DNA from 2 places in the Desulfosporosinus sp. FKA genome. Region 1 is predicted to be linked to the other one. Evidence: riboswitches for the same ligand, from Rfam matches in the RefSeq annotation. Region 1 holds a riboswitch; the other holds the start of a gene.
What was found. A riboswitch is a leader RNA that binds a small molecule or an ion and turns the genes downstream of it on or off. The one in region 1 is predicted to bind magnesium.
Positions count from the first base shown of each region.

Region 2: it holds a riboswitch for magnesium, as region 1 does, so the genes downstream of both, B5771_RS01440 (CBS domain-containing protein) here and mgtA (magnesium-translocating P-type ATPase) in region 1, are expected to answer to the same signal.

Region 1 covers NZ_NAHZ01000029.1:99,175-109,161, reverse strand. Annotated here, with positions in the region: gene crcB (fluoride efflux transporter CrcB) at 89-463, shown strand; gene B5771_RS13315 (DUF190 domain-containing protein) at 523-849, shown strand; gene B5771_RS13310 (cation:proton antiporter) at 1,102-2,298, shown strand; gene B5771_RS13305 (universal stress protein) at 2,285-2,710, shown strand; gene B5771_RS13300 (DUF190 domain-containing protein) at 2,821-3,168, opposite strand; gene B5771_RS24825 (hypothetical protein) at 3,407-3,532, opposite strand; M-box (ykoK) riboswitch at 3,822-3,981, shown strand; gene mgtA (magnesium-translocating P-type ATPase) at 4,413-7,061, shown strand; gene B5771_RS13285 (HD domain-containing protein) at 7,608-8,369, opposite strand; gene eno (phosphopyruvate hydratase) at 8,613-9,920, shown strand; gene B5771_RS13275 (cyclopropane-fatty-acyl-phospholipid synthase family protein) at 9,984-9,987, opposite strand, start outside.
Region 2 covers NZ_NAHZ01000010.1:88,650-98,636, reverse strand. Annotated here, with positions in the region: gene B5771_RS01460 (sigma-54 dependent transcriptional regulator) at 1-415, shown strand, start outside; gene B5771_RS01455 (4Fe-4S dicluster domain-containing protein) at 566-1,234, shown strand; gene nrfD (NrfD/PsrC family molybdoenzyme membrane anchor subunit) at 1,271-2,593, shown strand; gene B5771_RS01445 (molybdopterin-dependent oxidoreductase) at 2,597-5,710, shown strand; M-box (ykoK) riboswitch at 6,062-6,220, shown strand; gene B5771_RS01440 (CBS domain-containing protein) at 6,473-7,714, shown strand; gene B5771_RS01435 (Nramp family divalent metal transporter) at 7,733-8,974, shown strand; gene B5771_RS01430 (hypothetical protein) at 9,324-9,533, shown strand; gene B5771_RS01425 (DUF3231 family protein) at 9,690-9,987, shown strand, end outside.

The DNA of each region.
Region 1 (9,987 bases):
GATGGGGCTCGCTTTGCATAATGCTAATGGCTCCTACTGAAACTATCTCAGTAGGGGTCTTTTAATTTTATCAAAAAAGGAGGATACGATGCAAAGTTTTTTAGTTATTGCTTTAGGTGGTTCTTTGGGAGCAATGTCCCGATATGGTCTTGGCTTATGGATATCTACTAAATGGGGCCAAAGTTTTCCGTTAGGTACTTTTATCATCAATATAACCGGAGCCTTTTTATTAGGATTCCTAAATATATTGTTTATAGAAAAATTAACCGTCAGCCCGTTATGGCGTTTAGGAATTGGTATAGGTTTTTTAGGTGCATATACTACATTCTCGACGTTTGGTTATGAAGTAATTATGTTATTAGAAGGAGGTGGGTATATAACAGCAGGATTATATACTTTATTATCGATAATTATTGGGTTTGCTGGATCTGCTCTGGGTGTAGCACTAGCTCGTTTACTGTAGTAAAATATGATAACTAATCATTTTAGTGACAAAAATGCCTTGAGGGGAGGTATTGTAAAATGTTAGGTAAAGCAAGACTTCTTAAAGTATATATGGGCGAAAGCGAACGGTATAAAAATAAACCTCTGTATCAGTATTTAGTCCATTGGTTTAAAGAAAAAGGGATTGGCGGCGTAACGGTGAGTCGAGGTATCGAGGGTTATGGTCAGGACAAAATTCTCCACACTGCCCGTTTTTTGGAGTTATCTTCTGATTTACCGATGATACTGGAAGTTATTGACGTTCCTGAAAAAATTGATCCCCTAATTCCGGAGGTTTGTTCAATCGTACCAAAAGGCTTAGTATTTACAGCTGATATTCAGGTTTATAAGCACGGAAAAGAGTAGTAGCATTCAGAACAATAGCCTTATTCCCGACCTATTGACAATATTATTTGTCAGCAAATATAATGAACACAGGACGAAAAATAAAAATGATGATGGGGCTCGTCACAGCATTATTTTTTAGCAACATGTCGTTTTGCCTATTGGCTAATAGCTCCTACCTCAATGCGGGGTAGGAGCTTATTTATGTCCAAGCCCTTCCCTCACAATTGGGAAGGGCTTTTTAAATATATAAAAATCTAGGAGGTGTCAAATATGGACCCAACCTTTTGGATAGCATCCCAATGGATTCTCCTAGCCCTAGTAGCAAGCCTTCTTTCCATCCGCCTAGGAATTTCTGTAGCACTTGTGGAAATTGCTGTTGGTGTAATCGGTGGAAACTTAATGCATCTTGAAATTACAAATTGGGTCAATTTCCTTGCAGGTTTCGGAGCAGTCGTGCTTACATTTTTAGCAGGTGCCGAAATTGATCCGCATAGTTTAAGGGATAACCTTAAACCAAGCATTATCATCGGCTTCCTCTCTTTCCTACTCCCGTTTCTCTTAGGCATAGGCGTGGCGTATTTTGCCCTAGGATGGAATATTAATGCCGCCAAAATTACAGGGATTGCCTTATCCACGACTTCTGTTGCTGTTGTTTATGCCGTCATGGTCGAGAGTGGCCTCTCTTCAAGTCGCTTTGGGCAAGCAATTTTAGCAGCTTGCTTTGTCACAGACCTTGGAACTGTACTCGCTTTAGGCTTACTCTTTACAGGTTTTTCTATTAAGTTTCTAGGTTTTGCTGTAATTCTTACCCTTGCAGTATTTATCGCTACTCCGATAGCTTCCCGGATTTTCAAACTATATAATGGGAAAGTCAGTGAACCGGAAATTAAATTTGTCTTTCTTATTCTTGCTTTATTGGCTTTCCTAGCGGTTTATTCCGGCAGTGAGGCCGTCTTACCGGCCTACATCATCGGAATGGCTATGGCTGGATTTTTCCTCCAATATAAAGAGACTCTGCATAAAATGCGAGCCATAGCTTTTGTCGCTTTTACCCCATTTTATTTCATCAAAGCAGGAGCTTTAGTCTCACCAAAAGCTCTTGTCGCCTCCTTTGGGCTTATTATCATTTTACTCGTTGTCAAAGTTGCAGCCAAATTCATCGGCGTCCTACCGGCTACTAGAATTTTTGAATATAACAACCGTGACGGCATGTATACAACGTTATTGATGAGTACCGGATTAACGTTTGGCTCCATCTCTGCCTTGTATGGTCTAACGAATCATTACATTACAGATGCTCAGTACAGTGCCATCATTGCGGTCGTCATTCTTAGCGCTGTAATCCCAACCATGATCGCCCAACGATTCTTCTTACCAAGTTCTGAAAACAACTCAAGTGAATCTAAGAACGAGATCAACGCAATACCCAAAAGAATAAGGGAGGAATTGCCACATGAAAATTCGTAAAATTCTTGTAGCCTTTGATGGTTCTGCAAGCAGCAAAAAAGCTTTTCGTGATGCAGCCGATCTAGCCATTACGCTTAACGCTAAGATTACTATACTTTCGGTTATCCATGTTCCAGATTTTAGCCCAAGCATAGATGAGATCGCGGAAACGGTCGATGAGGCTGAGAAACACTTACATCCCCTTCTTAACGAACTTAAAGATTTTGGACAACAAAACGAACTGCAGATTAAAACGGTCGTTAAACGCGGACACGCCGCAGAAACAATTATTAAATATGCTTCGGATAATGAAATTGACCTAATAGTTATGGGAACCAGAGGCTTAGGCGGATTTAAAAAAATGCTAATCGGTAGTATCGCACAAAAAGTTGTTAGCTACTCCAATACTCCAGTGATGGTAATTCGACAATAGTTAATAATCATTTGTTATCAAAATACTATAGCGGCAATACTAATGGCTCCTAGTTATTTAGGAGCCATTGATCACCTATACCTTCCCAAACACCTTGGGCACTGGAAAAGTTATCTATCAAAATTACGTCCATTACTATTTTCCCACATTTCACCATCCACGACTATATATTTACCTTTAGTTAACATACGATTTATCTCCGGGAGCACTGCATTAATTCGATCAGCCTGATCTAAACATTCCAGAATAATAGGATAGTCTCCATGAATCGGCCAAAAATGGTTATCCTTAATAATACCATTTGGGCCCACTCCCATTCGGCCACGTATTACAGTGACAACTCCGATATTCTTTTCTCGCAATAACTGGGTTAAAGCAACATATAATGGTTTTCCTCTCCAGCGGTCATTCTCATGGATATAGATACATACTAATTTTGCAGTTTTTGGACTTTTCACCAGACACACCTCCTCAATGGCGTGCAATTGGTTTAAGAAATGTCCCACTCCCAAAATCTTTAGCCTGTTTACCCTTCTTCATCCGCTAATTAATTAGCCTTGTGATTCTTGTCCAAATGAAATAAATTATGATTATAGCTACATCAACACAATTATTCTGGCGTGCTTGTCTAATCTGTATTATTTCTTTCAATCTCATGATTAGTTTATGGTATAAAGTCATAAATGGTGAAAAATTTTAGAAATCTTTTTTAAGAAGTCTTCGCTCTAAGTAAGGTAAGCGGAGTCTATTTTGCATCACTGCAACTTCAATAATTGAGGCAAGATTACGTCCCGGACGAACCGAGACGGAGATTTTGGGAATCGTGATCCCTAAAATCTCCTGTGTGAGTGGAGGTTCAATACCTAAACGATTGATGATTTTTATCTTTCTGCCATTCTTGGGGTAATACCAGCGTAGCTGATACCATCTACAAAGTAAATGTATTTTTAGAGTATTCTATAGATACATAAGAAAATCTTCGTATTATGAAGATACATTAAGATCTGAATATAAAAATAAATCATACGTTGATAACGTTGATCATATAAAGCAAATATGAACAATTTTACTTGAAATCGATCGAATACAGTAATATAATACTAATGAACTAAATAACACTCGGTAGGTGAGGCTACCGCAGGGATACGGATTGCTGCCGCGGAGTAGTGGAGACACTATGAGAAGGTTAGCAGGATATGTCGAAACCAAGGCATATTCTAATGCAATTTCATCGCCTTGCGAAGCTAAAGCTTGAACGATGTCATACACTATTTTTATGTGTGTATGTAACTTGGGTAATATTCCCTTGCCATTGTTCATGCTTTGGCAAGGGATTTTTGCATTGGTTTATCAATATTTAAACTATCTGAAATTATTTGGAGGTGAGAGGAATGGACGAAGGAAGTAGTGGGGACATGAAACCTGACGGGCGAAGTAAAAAGAGGAACCGGTCCCAAAGTAATGATTACGTAGTCTTCGTTCTGTTCCTCTGCCGAAAATCTAAAATAATGATTTAAGCACACAGCTGCCAAAATTCAATTCAATGATTTGAGCACACTTTGCTTACGTGTTTTATGTCTTTACTTCCTAAGTTATTGGGCTACATGAAATTGTAGTCAGCTGTCTAACAGCTAAACTAAAATTTTAGGAGGTTAAGACCATGAAAAAAGTAATTCAAACTATACAAAGTAATGTATCCCCTATGTCTGAAAAATTGCTTGCATCCAGTAAAATGGAGACAGAAACACTTTTCAAGGAAATGGTAACCTCGTATAAAGGTCTCAATGAAGAAATGGTTAACACTCTACGAGATGAGTACGGTAGTAACGAAATATCCCATGATAAGCAAGAATCTGTGCTTAAAAGAATATTCGATGCTTTCATAAATCCTTTTACCATCGTACTTTTTGTCCTAGCCGTCATTTCTCTTTTTACTGATGTTGTATTAGCAGCACCAGAGGATCGTGACCCATCTTCTGTTATTATTATCTGCGTGATGGTAACAATTAGTGGATTGTTGCGTTTTATACAAGAAACACGATCCAATAATGCTGCCGAAAAGCTAAATGCTATGGTGCATACAACCGTTGCTGTTGAGCGTGACGGTGTTGGTAGAATGGAAATACCTCTTGAAGATATTGTTCCAGGTGATATTGTTTATTTAGCTGCAGGAGATATGATTCCTGCTGACGTTCGCATACTACAAGCTAAAGACTTATTTATTAGCCAATCAGCTCTTACGGGCGAATCCGAGCCCATCGAAAAATACAGCAGCTTAGTTCATCAAACCCAAAAAGCATTGTCACGTAATCCCCTAGAGCTTGAAAATCTTTCATTTATGGGAAGTAATGTGGTCAGTGGTTCTGCGGTCTGTGTTGTGATTGCCACAGGTGATAATACCTGCTTTGGCTCCATCGCCAAATCAGTAACTGGAAAACGTGTGGAGACGAGCTTTGACAAGGGTGTAAACTCTGTAAGCTGGCTTTTAATTCGTTTCATGATGTTTATGGTTCCAATCGTGCTGTTTATTAATGGCTTTACAAAGGGTGATTGGCTCGAAGCTTTTCTCTTTGCATTATCCGTAGCAGTAGGACTTACCCCTGAAATGCTACCCATGATTGTGACAACTAATCTCGCCAAAGGTGCAGTTTCGATGTCCAAGAAAAAAACTATTGTTAAGCATCTACACTCTATGCAGAACTTTGGAGCTATGGATGTCTTATGTACCGATAAAACTGGTACTCTAACGCAAGACAAAGTTATCTTAGAACTTCATCTTAATATTCACGGCAACGAAGACGTAAGAGTTTTACGTCACGCCTTTTTGAATAGCTATTTCCAAACTGGGCTGAAAAATCTTATGGACATTGCTATTCTCGCACATTCAAAAGAACAACCCTTTTACAATCTCGGAAACAACTATGAAAAGGTTGATGAAATACCTTTTGACTTCACACGCCGCAGAATGAGCGTTGTTTTAAAAGATCGTGAAGGAAAAACACAACTTATTACCAAAGGTGCCGTAGAGGAAATGTTGTCTGTATCAAGATACGCCGAATACAATGGTAAGGTTGTGGCTCTAACTTCCGAAATCCAACAGGAAATATTAGCAACTGTTGCCAAGCTTAATGATGACGGCATGCGTGTGATTGCAGTAGCACAAAAAACGAATCCGGCCGTAGAAGGTGTATTCTCCGTTAAGGATGAAGCTGAAATGGTGTTAATGGGTTATCTTGCTTTCCTTGACCCACCCAAAGAAACAACGATGGCGGCAATTAAAGCACTTAACGAATACGGTGTAGCGGTTAAGATTTTGACAGGGGATAATGACGCTGTAACACGTTGTATTTGCAAACAAGTTGGATTATCGGTAGAGAAGCTTTTACTTGGTTCGGATATTGAAGGAATGAATGATGAACTGCTGAAATTAGAAGTAGAATCAACCAGTGTATTTGCCAAACTATCTCCACAGCAAAAAGCAAGAATTGTGACACTGCTCCGCGAGAACGGGCATACTGTAGGATTTCTCGGTGACGGTATTAATGATGCTTCTGCGATGCGTGCAGCTGATGTCGGCATTTCAGTTGATACCGCAGTTGATATTGCCAAAGAATCAGCGGATATTATTCTCCTTGAAAAAGACCTCATGGTGCTTGAAGAAGGAGTTATCGAAGGACGAAAGATCTTTGGAAACATCATTAAATATATTAAGATGACTGCAAGCTCCAATTTTGGCAACATGTTTTCGGTTTTGGTTGCAAGTGCATTTTTGCCCTTTTTGCCGATGCTGCCGATTCAAATTCTTGTCCTCAATCTGATCTATGACATTTCTTGCCTTTCTATTCCATGGGATAATATGGATAACTATTACCTGAAAATTCCGCGCAAATGGGATGCTTCCTCCATCAGTAAGTTTATGCTGTGGATTGGCCCCACAAGTTCTGTTTTCGATATTACAACGTATCTGCTTATGTTCTTTATTATTGGCCCCCATATACTGGGTGGTGCCTACCACACCCTTAACCCTGATTCTCAAACTGGATTTATGACGCTGTTTAACACAGGTTGGTTTGTGGAAAGCCTATGGTCGCAAACACTTGTGATTCACATGATTCGTACGAAGAAAGTACCTTTTATTCAAAGCCGTGCGTCTAAGCCCGTTTTGCTTCTTACCTCATTGGCTATTGCTGTAGGCACAATTATCCCGTTTACACCTATTGGTGGATACCTTAAAATGTCATCGTTACCATTAATATATTTCCCGTGGCTTATCGCTACAATTGTTGCGTATATGGCACTTGCCCAAACTATTAAAACCCTTTTTGTCAAGAAATACGGAGAGTTATTGTAAATATACACGTAACACCCTTTACTAAAACCGCAAGGATGAGAAATGCCTGCGGTTTTTCTTTACCTTATTTTGAAATGGATCTTTAAAAGTCAAGCCAACATTATCCGTCAATGATGATGTATATTAACTTCCTAATATAATTTTGGTAATAGAACTTTATAGTATTACCCTATGAAGCTGCGATTAATATGCTAAAATAAATAATAAAGCACCAATACCACCCTTTCAGGAACTGTAAAAATCTTATACTTTATAGACATATACACAAAGTGGAAGCCCATATATATTGAGGACTTCCACTTCTTTAGTTAAGATAACTGTCACTACGCTGGTATTATAAAAGAAAGTATGCAACGAAGTTATACTTTCTTCCTGTAAAAAAAAGGGCCTGAATCTCTCAAGTGGACCAGATACAGACCCTTGAACTTGAATGACTCCCCTTCCATACGAGTCTCTAACCAAACCTCAAAACAAATCAATGCGTCCCCAGTCAATTTAAACATCAGGAATAATGAGAATAGTCTACGTTAAGCGAAATATCCGGATTCACTTAACTCTTTCGCCAAGACGTCTCCGCTCTAAGTAAGTATTAAGATAATCATACACGTTTCGAATATCTTCTGTTTTCGGAAGTTTATCGACCATCCGCTCCAGGTATTTCATATCCCGAATTTTCCTCAGAGTTAAACCGTAATTTATATCTAAAACCCATGACATTCTCATCAAGATTAGATCAATAGTACTTTTTACGCCCGAATAGGAAACTCCTTTTCCTTTAAGGATTGATTCAATAACTTCAGGAGATGATTCACTACGTTCGGAAAGACTTTCAATCTCATTAATTATTTGCTTAAAAATATCCAATTTATCAGCGTCCCTGATTAATTTGCAAAACATTAAGGAATCTGTGGATAGTTCTTGAGGTAACGAATATTTGTTATGGCATCTTATAGCAGTTTCAACGATATTCTTTTCCTCGTCAGATAGATCATTTAATAATTGATTATCAGCTAAAACTTTAAGTCCCAGTTCGGCATGGTCTTCTGAAATGTCATCTCTGTAAGTACCATATTTAATAAACTGTTCATATCTTCCTACATCATGGAGTAACCCAATTAACTCAGCGATACGTAGGTTATTAGCACTCAAATCTAATGAATGTGCTATGGCTATAATATTTTCCCGAACTCGGTCAGTATGATCTATCTTGAACTGAATATTTCGATTAATTTCCGGATTTCCAGACAGAAAGCCTTGTGAGTAATGGTCGAACCAAGAATTAAGGTTTTCAAGGGTTAACTCATTCATTCTTACTACTCCTTTACGTTACTAAATTATAATTTACTAGCTTAAAATACTCTCTACTAAGAGTATACTTAGCAAAGATTAAAACGATTAAATTAATTAAAACAATCTTTTAGGTTGGCAAGCCGCGCATATTGACTTTGTGAACAAAAAAGATTACGGGACGGAGGTAGCTGTATAACCCTGTTCGAAATTGAGAATCTTACTCTTTAATTTAGGCAAAACTAAATTAAAGGAGTGATTAAATTGTCAAAGATTGATGAAATTCAAGCAAGAGAAATTTTAGATTCTCGCGGTAACCCTACTATAGAGGTGGAGATTACTCTGGCCAGTGGTTTTTCGGGAACAACCCAAATCCCTTCGGGAGCATCAACCGGAATCTATGAGGCCGTGGAATTACGTGACAATGATAAAAAGCGCTTTAACGGTAAAGGTGTATTAAAAGCAATCCGTAACGTTACCGAAATTATTGCCCCAGCTATAAAGGGTTTTGATACGGTAGACCAAAGAAAATTAGATCGGCTTCTAATAGAACTTGATGGCACCGGCAACAAATCAAAATTAGGAGCTAATGCTATTTTAGGTGTCTCATTGGCCGCAGCAAAAGCTGCTGCAAATCTTCTCGACTTACCTCTTTATCGATACATTGGTGGAACGAATGCCAAAACATTGCCGGTTCCAATGTTTAACATTTTAAACGGTGGTAAACATGCAGCTAATAATCTGGACTTTCAAGAGTTCTTATTAATGCCGGTAGGAGCCAAGAATTTTGCTGAAGCGCTGCGCATGAGCGCAGAAATATATTATGCCTTAAAAAATCTCTTAAGCGAGAAAGGTCTTAATGTTTCCGTCGGTGATGAGGGTGGCTTCGCTCCTAACTTATCTTCTAACGAAGAAGCCGTCCGGGTTATTATTGCAGGTATCGAAGCAGCAGGCTACCGTCCAGGTGAGGATCTCTTTATTGCCATGGATCCGGCGGCAAGTTCCTTTTACCAGGATGGAAAGTATATTATTGCCAGTGAGAATAGAACATTGGATGCAGGAGAAATGGTGGATTTATATGAACAATGGGTAGCGAAATATCCGATCATTTCAATTGAAGATGGTCTAGCCGAAGATGACTGGGAAGGTTTTCACGAGCTAAATAAGCGCTTAGGCCATAAGATTCAGATTATGGGCGATGATATCTTCGTTACGAACCGAGAACGTCTCGCTAGGGGTATTAAAGAAGGTAGTGCCAACTCCATTCTGATTAAGCTCAACCAAATCGGAACTTTAAGCGAAACGATGGATACTGTTGAAATGGCACAAAAAGCTGGTTTCACGACCGTTATCTCTCATCGTTCAGGAGAAACGGAAGATACTACAATTGCTGATTTCGCAGTGGCTGTCAACGCTGGGCAACTAAAGAGCGGAGCCCCGGCGAGAACAGAAAGAGTAGCAAAATACAATCGGCTAATGAGAATCGAAGCGGATCTTGGCCAAGCGGCTTTATTCCCAGCTCATAATACATTCTACAATTTACCTAGCAGCTTTGAGCATTTTAGGAAGTAGTCTTTTACAACAGTTCCCACCACATTATCTATTTAATATTTTTCCATAAAATAGATAGTGTGGTCAG
Region 2 (9,987 bases), on a different contig from region 1:
GACGATTCCTCCTTTGCGGGAACGTCCGGAGGATATCGAACCGTTAGTTGAGCATTTTCTCAAACGCTACAGCCGGGTAAAACCACTGAAAATGACACCTGAAGCCTTGAAAGACCTTCGCCGTTATCCCTTTCCCGGAAATGTGAGGGAACTGGCCCATATGATTGAAAGGGGTATCATCCTTAGCCAAGGAGTGGAAATTGAGGGGAAGGACCTCCTAATTCCGCAGTTTCACGCGTTCGGCCAACCGCAAAATGAGCGGCTTGTTTCTCTAGCCCAGCTCGAAAAAGAGCACATTGTCAAGGTTCTGGATTGTTGCAAAGGCAACAAGACTCATGCTGCGAAGATCCTTGGAATCAGTGTACGTCAGTTGTATCGGAAGCTCGACGAGTACGACTCTGAAAATATGTCATAGCTGCTCTGTAAAAATGTCAGAGTAATGAAAGTCTTAAATCCTAGAAAGCTAGGGTTTAAGGCTTTTTTTACTCTGGTACAGTAATTGCAATATATTATGTCGCTTATGAGCACAAGAAAAAAACTATTGTACAAAAAAAGGAGGTACCCCATGCGCAGTTCAGATGCAGCTCAAACCGCCAAAAAACAGCCCCGCTGGGGGATGGTCATTGATCTGACAAAATGTGTCGGATGTGATACGTGTACCGTCTCGTGTAAGGCGGAGAATCGTACCCCACCCGGGGTTTCTTATAATGTCCTGTTGGAGCTGGAGGACGGAATATTCCCTAATGTAAAACGGGTTAATATTCCCCGCCCCTGCATGCAGTGTGATAAGGCGCCCTGTGTCCAGGTTTGTCCGGTCAGGGCCTCTTACAAAGCAGACAACGGGATTGTTGTCATTGATTATGATCGGTGCATAGGCTGTCGGTACTGTATTAGTGCCTGTCCTTACGGAGCCCGTTCCTATGATGACGGCGCAAGTTATGAACAGGAAATGTTAGGCTACAATGATGTTCAAGCTCCGGAATATGGTAAAAAACGCGGACCCTGCAGAAACGGAAAGATTCCCGAAGGCGTCGTACGCAAGTGTTCTTTTTGTTTCCATCGTTTGGAGCGGGGTGAAGAACCGGCATGTGTAGAAACGTGCATTGGGGATGCCCGATATTTTGGAGACTTGAATGATCCGAACAGCGTCGTCTCCAAATTAGCAGCCAGTCCTAGGGCTTACCGTTTGAAAGAGGACCAAGGAACTGAGCCGCGGGTTATCTACTTGCGCTGACATTTGGAGAGGAAAACCAAGAAAGTGGGGATAGTTATGCAAACGACAAGCGCCGGTTCGAGGCTTCATCGTATCGAACGGGAGTGGTGGACTGTCTTAGGAATTATCTTTGTTGTCGGGATGATTTCTCTTGTAAAAGGGTATTTATTGGAGGGAATGAGCTCAACGAACTTGACGAACACTGTTCCCTGGGGAGCTTGGGTTGCTTTTTATATTTATTTTATCGGCATGAGTGCCGGCTCGTTTCTCCTTTCGACGTTGATCTTTGCCTTTGGCATGAAGCAATATGGAGAAATTGGGCGTTCAGCTCTTTTATCGGCGATTGCCAGTATGATTACCGCCATCGCCTTTATTTTCTTGGATATCGGCCGTCCTGACCATGTCTTTAATTCTCTGCTCAATTGGAACATCATGAGTACGATGGCGTGGGAAATCCACTTCTATATACTTTATATTTTGCTCTTAGTTACTGAGCTCTATTATTCAATGCGCCCGGATCTGGTCAAACGGTCTGAAGGCCAAGGGCGTTTTGCCAAACTTTCTAAGTTCCTGACTTTTGGCTATACGGATGTTTCAGAAGAATCACTTGCCTGGGACAAGCGTCTACTTAAAATCTTAGGAAGTGTGGGAATACCCCTCGCAATCTTTGGTGTCCATGGAGGAACGGGTTCGATTTTTGCCGTAGACAAAGCACGTCCTTTTTTAAACAGTGGACTTTTCCCCATCATCTTTATTCTTTCGGCTCTCGTTTCCGGAACAGCTCTCTCCATTGCCCTCTATGTTATTAAGAATTGGGTATTTCATCGTCCTCATGACCGGACCATGGTTCAGTCCCTGGGAACCTTGATGGGAATGTTCCTGGCCATTGAGCTCGGACTGGAGTGGTATGAATTCCTTATTGGCCTTTACGGACTTAAAAGTGAAGAACTCCTAACGATTAAAACGATGACAGCCAGCCCATTCTGGTGGTCCTTTTGGGTTTTTCAAATGGGACTTGCCATGGTGATTCCATTGATTCTTGTTTTTTACAAAAAAACACGCCAATCCGTAAAGTGGGTTTTGGCCGCAGCGATCATGACAATTGTTGGAGTCGTTGGCGTTCGCTTCAATATGATTGTCCCTCCCTTTATCGTCCCTGTCTTAAACGGACTCCCACCAGGGAATTATTACCCGACCCTTTCCGAATGGGTAACGAGCTTTGGACTGATTGCGATGGGAATGATTATTTATACTTTGGGTGAGAAAATCCTGCCCATTGATCAATACGAGGCAAAGACCCAAGAAGCTGCCGTTGGCTTGGATGCATTCGATGCAGGTCAAGATTTTGGGCACGCGGGTCTTGAGAAAGGAGTGGAATAATCCATGGCAGAGAAAAAGGATTCGATGAAGTTGAACCGGCGGAACTTTCTAAAAGCTTCGGGAGTTTTAGGTGCCGTGGCTTTTGGCGGACCGTTCCTCGGAGATCCCCTGCGACAATTGATGAATAATGCTTGGCTCGATACCCCTCACGGCGTAGGCGGCCAAGATGAAGATTACACAGCGGCTAATGTGATCTATACTACCTGCGAACAGTGCAATTCCCACTGTACAATTAAGACTTGCATTGAGGAAGGGGAAAAAGGAAGGCCCTATTCAAGCTTAGTCCGAAAAATTGCGGGAAATCCCTACAGCCCGTTGACGACGATTCCGTTTGGTCCGGTTCCTTATGGAACTTCGGCTTTAAGCGCAGCGAAGGGTAAGCACACCTTGGCCGTGGAGGGCCGCGGGTTTCGGGGCGGAAGAACCTGCCTCAAAGGACAAGCCGGGATACAGACTGCTTATGATGCTTTACGCGTCCGTACACCTCTTAAACGGGTCGGACCCAGAGGAAGCGGAGAGTGGAAAAGCATCACCTGGGAGCAGGCGATTCAAGAAATTATTAATGGCAGTCCTGATTTGGGAACACCGGGTCTTAAATCCCTTTGGGCCTATGTCGGCAAAGCAAAGGTGATGGGCGATTGGGATCTCGTAAAAAAAGGACAAATGACGGCTCAAGAGTTTGATAGAAAATACAAAGATGTGCTCATTGACACTCAACACCCTGATTTTGGTCCGAAGTCAAATCAAATTGCCTGCCTTGGAGGAGACCGCCGAGATTTTATGCGCGACCGCGTCTGGTTTCAAGGCTTCGGCAGTATCAACTTTGATGATCACGGCGGGGCCTGCGGTGCCAACGGGGTCATTGGAACAGTTCACTCCTTCATAACTCAGCAACCGAAAAAGAGACTCTATGCCGACCTGAACGCCACGGAATTCCTGTTAGTTTGGGGAACAAACCCCATGGTCGCCAATCGGGGTCCTACGTTTTTGGCGCCGATGTTGACGAATGCCTTAGCCCGGGGTATGAAGATGGCTGTTATTGATACCCGGATGAGCCGGACCGCTGAAAAAGCCGATATCTGGGTGCCGATTCTCGCAGGGACAGATGCTGCCTTGGCCTTGGGCATAGGCCGTTGGATTGTTGAGAACAAACGCTATGACGAGCGATACTTGCGCAATCCAAACCTTAAAGCGGCCCAGGCAGATGGAGAACCAACCTGGAGTGATGCCACCTATTTAATCAATGTTTCGGATGAAAAAAAGCCGAAGCTAAGGGCAAAAGATCTGGGAATCGGGGATGATACCGAATTTGTAGTTTTGCAGAATGGGACTCCTGCTGCTCATAGTCAGGCTGCTGAGGGCGATCTGGAAGTCGATAGTGTAGTTAATGGCATTCATGTGAAATCGGCCTTTACTCTTTATAAAGAACGGGTCATGGAACAAACCTTAGACGAATATGCGAACATCGCAGGAATTACGAAGGAACAAATTATCGAACTTGCCCAGGAATTTACGTCTCACGGCAAGAAGGTCGCCATCATGGCTTATCGCGGCATCGCCATGCACGCCAACGGATATTATACGGCACGGGCTGTGAACATGCTGAATCATTTAATCGGCAATCATGATTGGCAGGGAGGAAGCCTGACCGGTGGAGCACGGCATAAGGATATGACAGGCCGCTATGATCTGAAAAAGGTCCTGAATGCCCATCAGGCCTGGGGGATTCCGATCAGCCGCCGCTCCTCCGCCTACGAAAAGAGCAGTCTCTTTAAACGAGACGGTTATCCTGCCAAACGCCCCTGGTTCCCGATTGCCGGAAATTCTTCGGAAGAAGTGATTCCAAGCGCTGCCGAAGGATATCCGTATTCCTTAAAAGCTCTTTTCATTTACCGGGTCAACCCAATACTCACCTTCCCGGCAGGGGATATGACCCGTCAGACCTTAATTAATCCTCGAAAAATTCCTCTGCTGGTTTCTTCTGATATCGTTTTAAGTGAAAGCACCTCCTGTGCGGATTTTGTCTTACCGGACCTGAGTTATCTGGAACGCTGGGGCAGGAAAACAATTACTCCCAGTTTCCCCTTGAAGGTGACACACTTCATGCAGCCTGTGACCCGCGTTTATCCAGAGCCTCGCGATACGCAAGACGTTTTCATCGAGATCTTAAAGAAACTAGGTTTACCGGGTGCCGGAGCGAAGGCCTTTGCGGATGGGAGTCCGTTAGACCGGGTTGAGGACTTTTACCTAAAAATGATTGCCAATATTGCTTTTGCTGAAACTCCGGTTCCTGATGCATCAACCGAAGAACTTATGGTCTTCAGCGAAGCCCGAAAGGCGGCTTTAGGTCAATTCTTCGACGAAAAAAGCTGGCGCAGTGCGGTTAAACCGGAAGAGTGGGCCAAGGTTGTCACGGTTCTTAACCGGGGCGGACGTTTTGAAGATCCAGGTGCGGAATATGAGGGGCCCCTCCTCAAATACCGTCTTAACGGGCAAACTATATTCTATGACGAAAAAACGGCGGGAGCGAAACATTCCTATACAGGACAATATTTTGATGGCTTGCCCAAATACGAAAGCATTCGCACGTATGATGTACAAGAAGTCAAACAAAGTGAGCCGCTTCACTTTCTTAACTGGAAGGCGAGGAATATTGCCACTCACCGCACGATCAGCGATGTTTGGTTAAGGGAGATTAAACCTGAGAATTTTCTTTGGATTAATCCGATCGATGCTAAAAAGCGCGGGTTGCAGGACGGTGATCAAGTCAAGATCAAATCAGGACTTATTGAGGTTGTCGGCCATATCATGGTTACGGGCGGAATTCGCCCGGGAACGGTGGGAACACCCTACAACTATGGTAATACTGCTTATGGGGGGCATCCGGTCATCATTGACGGAAAATCAACTCCTGTGCTAAAACCGTATAACCATACACCGTTTACTGTTAAAAAGCCTTTTGAGCAGAAAACGGGCTATGCCCTTGGGCGGGATACCGGGTTCTCAGGAAACAGCTTGCTCATGATTGACCCCAAACTAAAAAATACCTCATTGCTGGATCCGATTGGCGGAGGTGTCGCTTCGCTCGATACTAAAGTTGAGATCATACGAATGTAAGTTATGCTAGCTACCCCCCGTTGTACTAACGGGGGGTAGCTAGGTCTATATTATTTTCATAATATCCATGCTCTAAAGCAACAGAATGATCGTTATTCATAACTCTGATCTCCTATCTGATTAGAATTCAGGGCTTTGCCTTATAGTTTGTTCATATATATGGAATGATATCATTTGAGGTAGTTATACAATATTTCCTTGAAATAAGGCTATATCTGGTTTAAAATAGGAATCCATTGAGCATAGTACAGATATTTAAGGTTTATGCACTAAAACAAAACAAATTGCACAAAAATTGAGTTCGTGTGCTTGTAATTAGGCAACTAAAGTATTATAATAAACGCGAAGTTAATAATTACTCGGTAGGTGAGGCTACCGCAAGGATATGGATTGCTGCCGCGGAGAGTTGGAGACAACTCGAGAAGGTCAACAGGATATGTCGAAAAACAAGGCATAACCTAATGTAATTTCACTGCCTTGCAGAGCTAAAACTTGAACGGGATTTAACAAGGGATTATTATGCCTTCGCCATGTTGTTCAAGTTCTGGCGAAGGTTTTATTATTTTTCGCAAGTTGTAACAGTTGCATTGCAACTTTATAGTCTGAAACATGGAGGTTGTTCATGATGGACACAGACCCTGATGGTAGATGCTTTTATTTGAATATAGCGTGGAGGGAATTTTGACTTTGATTTATTTATATATCTAAGTCTAATATATTATTGTCAAAAATCCCTCCATATAAGAAATGGAGGGATTTATTGTGTCAGTATCAACGTTTTATCTTAGCCGGGTATTAGGTAATAAAGTTATTTCGAGTAATCATAAAACAATAGGCAAACTATTAGATTTAATTGTTGATGTAAACGAGATTAGTCCAAAAGTGATTGCGGCTAAAGTTAAGCTTGAGAGAGAAATTAGAGTTATTGACTTTTCAGGGATATCAATTTTTAAAGATAAGGGTCAGTACATTATTCGGTGTGATCAGTTACAAGAAATGACAGTTGCCAAAGAGAATACCATGTTCCTGAAAAAGCATGTTTTAGACAAGCAAATCGTCGATATGGATGGCCGGAAAGTTGTAAGGGTGAATGATTTAAGGTTAGCAATTCTTAAAAGCGGTATATTTACGATTGCGGTTGATGTAGGTTTCGATGGCCTTTTGAGACGTATTGGGATTGCTAAACCGATAAAGAAGATTTTGAAGCCTTTTGGGATTCGCGTACCAAGTAAAATGATTTTATGGGATGATGTGGCTTCTGTAGATTATATCCATGTAGGACTAACGCTTTCCAAAGAACATGATAAACTTTTAACCCTTCATCCCTCTGATCTAGCAGATATTATTGAAGATTATGACAGGCATACTCAGGTTGCCATTTTTAACTCTCTCGACGAAGAGAAAGCTGCCGATGTACTGGAAGAACTTGAAACTGATGCGCAATTACACGTCTTGGCAAACCTTTCGGTAGAAAAGGCAGCCGACGTTCTTGAGAAAATGCCGGCAGATGAAGTCGCAGATATTCTTGATGAGATGGAAGAGGAAGATGCCGAGAAACTGTTAAATGAGATGGAACAAGAAGTATCTCTTGAAGTTCGGGAATTGATGGAATACCCGGATGACACGGTAGGAAGTTTAATGACTACAGATTATATTTCTCTTAATCAGAGCATGACAGTCAACGAAACGTTAAGGGAGTTAAGACACTTAAAACCTGAACCAGATACGGTTTATTATCTGTATATTGTTGATGATCATGAAAAACTTATCGCGATAGTCTCGTTAAGGGATATTGTTATTTCTGAACTTGATGTAAAACTTAAGGAGATCATGCATACAGATGTTATCTATGTATACGATTATGAAAAGATTGAAAAACTGAATGAAATAATAACGAAATATAATTTGCTTTCAGTTCCAGTTGTTGACAAAAAAATGAAGATGCTTGGTATGGTTATTATTAATGATGTCATGGATTTGGTCGTAAGAAAAAGAAGAAATTAGATGGAGGTGATTAATATGATGACGCAAGCTAAGAAATCATCCTTATTAAGAAATCTGGTTTTATTTTTGGCAGTATTAGGTCCGGGTATTATCACGGGGAGTGTTGATAACGATGCCGGCGGGATTACAACGTATTCGGTGGCCGGAGCGCACTACGGATATAGTCTTCTATGGACATTGATTCCTGCCTTCGTTGCCCTTGTCGTTGTACAGGAAATGAACGCTAGAATGGGTATGGTCACAGGAAAAGGACTAGCTGATTTAATTAGGGAAAACGCCGGGGTGAAAATTACATTTTTTATCTTTATTGGTCTTCTCATTGCCGACATCGGAAATACAACGACGGAGTTCGCCGGTGTAGCGGGTAGTATGCAGGTTTTCGATGTCAGCAAATATATAGCGGTACCACTTGTGGCTATTGCTGTATGGTTTCTGGTTGTCAAAGGCACTTATCGTATGGCTGAAAAGATATTTTTAATCTTCAGTGTGTTCCTTCTTTCTTACATCATATCGGCTATCATGGGAAAACCGAACTGGGGAGAAATTGGCAGCTCAATTATTCACCCGGATATAGAATATAATTTCGATTATGTTACGATGGTTATCGGCTTAATCGGGACAACGATAGCTCCATGGATGCAATTTTACATGCAGTCGGCCGTAATAGAAAAGGGATTGGAAATTAAGGATTATAAATTTACCATGTGGGACGTAATTATTGGCAGTATTGCCACAGTGGTTGTTGCCTTTTTTATTGTGGTTGCCTGTGCATCAACTCTCCATGTGAATGGTGTTAAAATAGAAGAGGCAAAAGATGCAGCATTGGCCTTGGAACCCTTTGCCGGAACGTTCGCGTCTCAAATATTCGCTTTCGGTCTATTTATAGCTTCGGTCTTTTCGGCTACGATACTTCCGATTGCCACAGCATTTTATGTATGTGAAGCATTTGGCTTTGAAGCAGGTATTGATAAAAAATTAAATGAAGCTCCTCAATTTTATACATTATTTACGGCGATCTTGATCATTGCTGTGGGGATTATTCTTATACCGAATGCGCCGCTCATATTGATAAGTTTATGGTCGCAGGTTCTAAACGGAGTATTGCTGCCTGTCGTACTAATTTGTATGATGCTTTTAATCAATAACAAGGAGATCATGGGAGAGCATACGAACAAGTTATTTCATAATATCGTTGGATGGACTACTACGATAATTTTAATCGCTTTAACGCTTGCCCTTTTGATTGGTCCCTTTATTTAAAAGTGTTATAAACGTTAGAAAAAAGAAAACTTAAATCTTTGCAAGATAAAGAAATCAATTAAATTATTAAAGAGTGATTGAAAGAGTTATCAATCACTCTTTAATAATTTATAGCTTCAATTTGAGTTTTATTTTTGATGATGATCAATGAGCCATGACTAAAGTCATATAAATATTTGATTTAGATCACAGATTAAAATTGAGAATTTAGATAAAATTAAGACACCTAAAAGAAAATTGCTAAGTTCCCGGCCATTGTTAAGCAATAAAAGGGTGTGGTAAAAAATGCAGCTAACTAAAGAGCTGAAGGTAGAACACAACGATGTATTTATTACGGGGGGGCCTAAAGATGTCAAAAAGTATATTTGAATTGGAAACAAATCCTCTTTTAATGCAAGATAAGAAGTTTCAAGTAGGTAACCGTGTTAAAACAAATAATGATCACAAGGGTACCATTGTTCGTGTTGATCGAGATGAAATGGGAGTCTTCCTTGTTGTCCAATTAGATTTTTCAACTCATGAATTTGCATATGATCAGAACGAACTTGAGCTGCTTTGACTAGTAGAAACGGAGAGTGTCATGCTCTCCTTTTTTTCTAAAATTAAACTTATTAGAAAAGTTATATGGTTATTGCTCTGGGTGGAAACCATAAAAAAGCCTCTTGAAGGATAAGCTAGTAAAAGAGCTACTACATTCAACAGGAGGTAAAAAATAATGACCATACAGGAATTCAATCAGGCATCAACCCAACAAGAACAAGTTCCTTTTGGAGCCTTTCAACATAACGTGTCTAATATTCTGCCAACTTCACCAGAAATCGGTTATCTTTGGTCTGGATATTTGGCAGAATGTATGTCTGTTTGCTTTTTGAAAGATTATGTTTCGAAAGCTAAAGATCCTGATATTCGAATGGTTTTACAGCGAGCTCTTGATTTCTCAACGCAACGGGTGACATCTATGGAGGGTTTGTTGAATTCAATTAATTGCCCGATTCCTGATGCCTTTGGCGAGA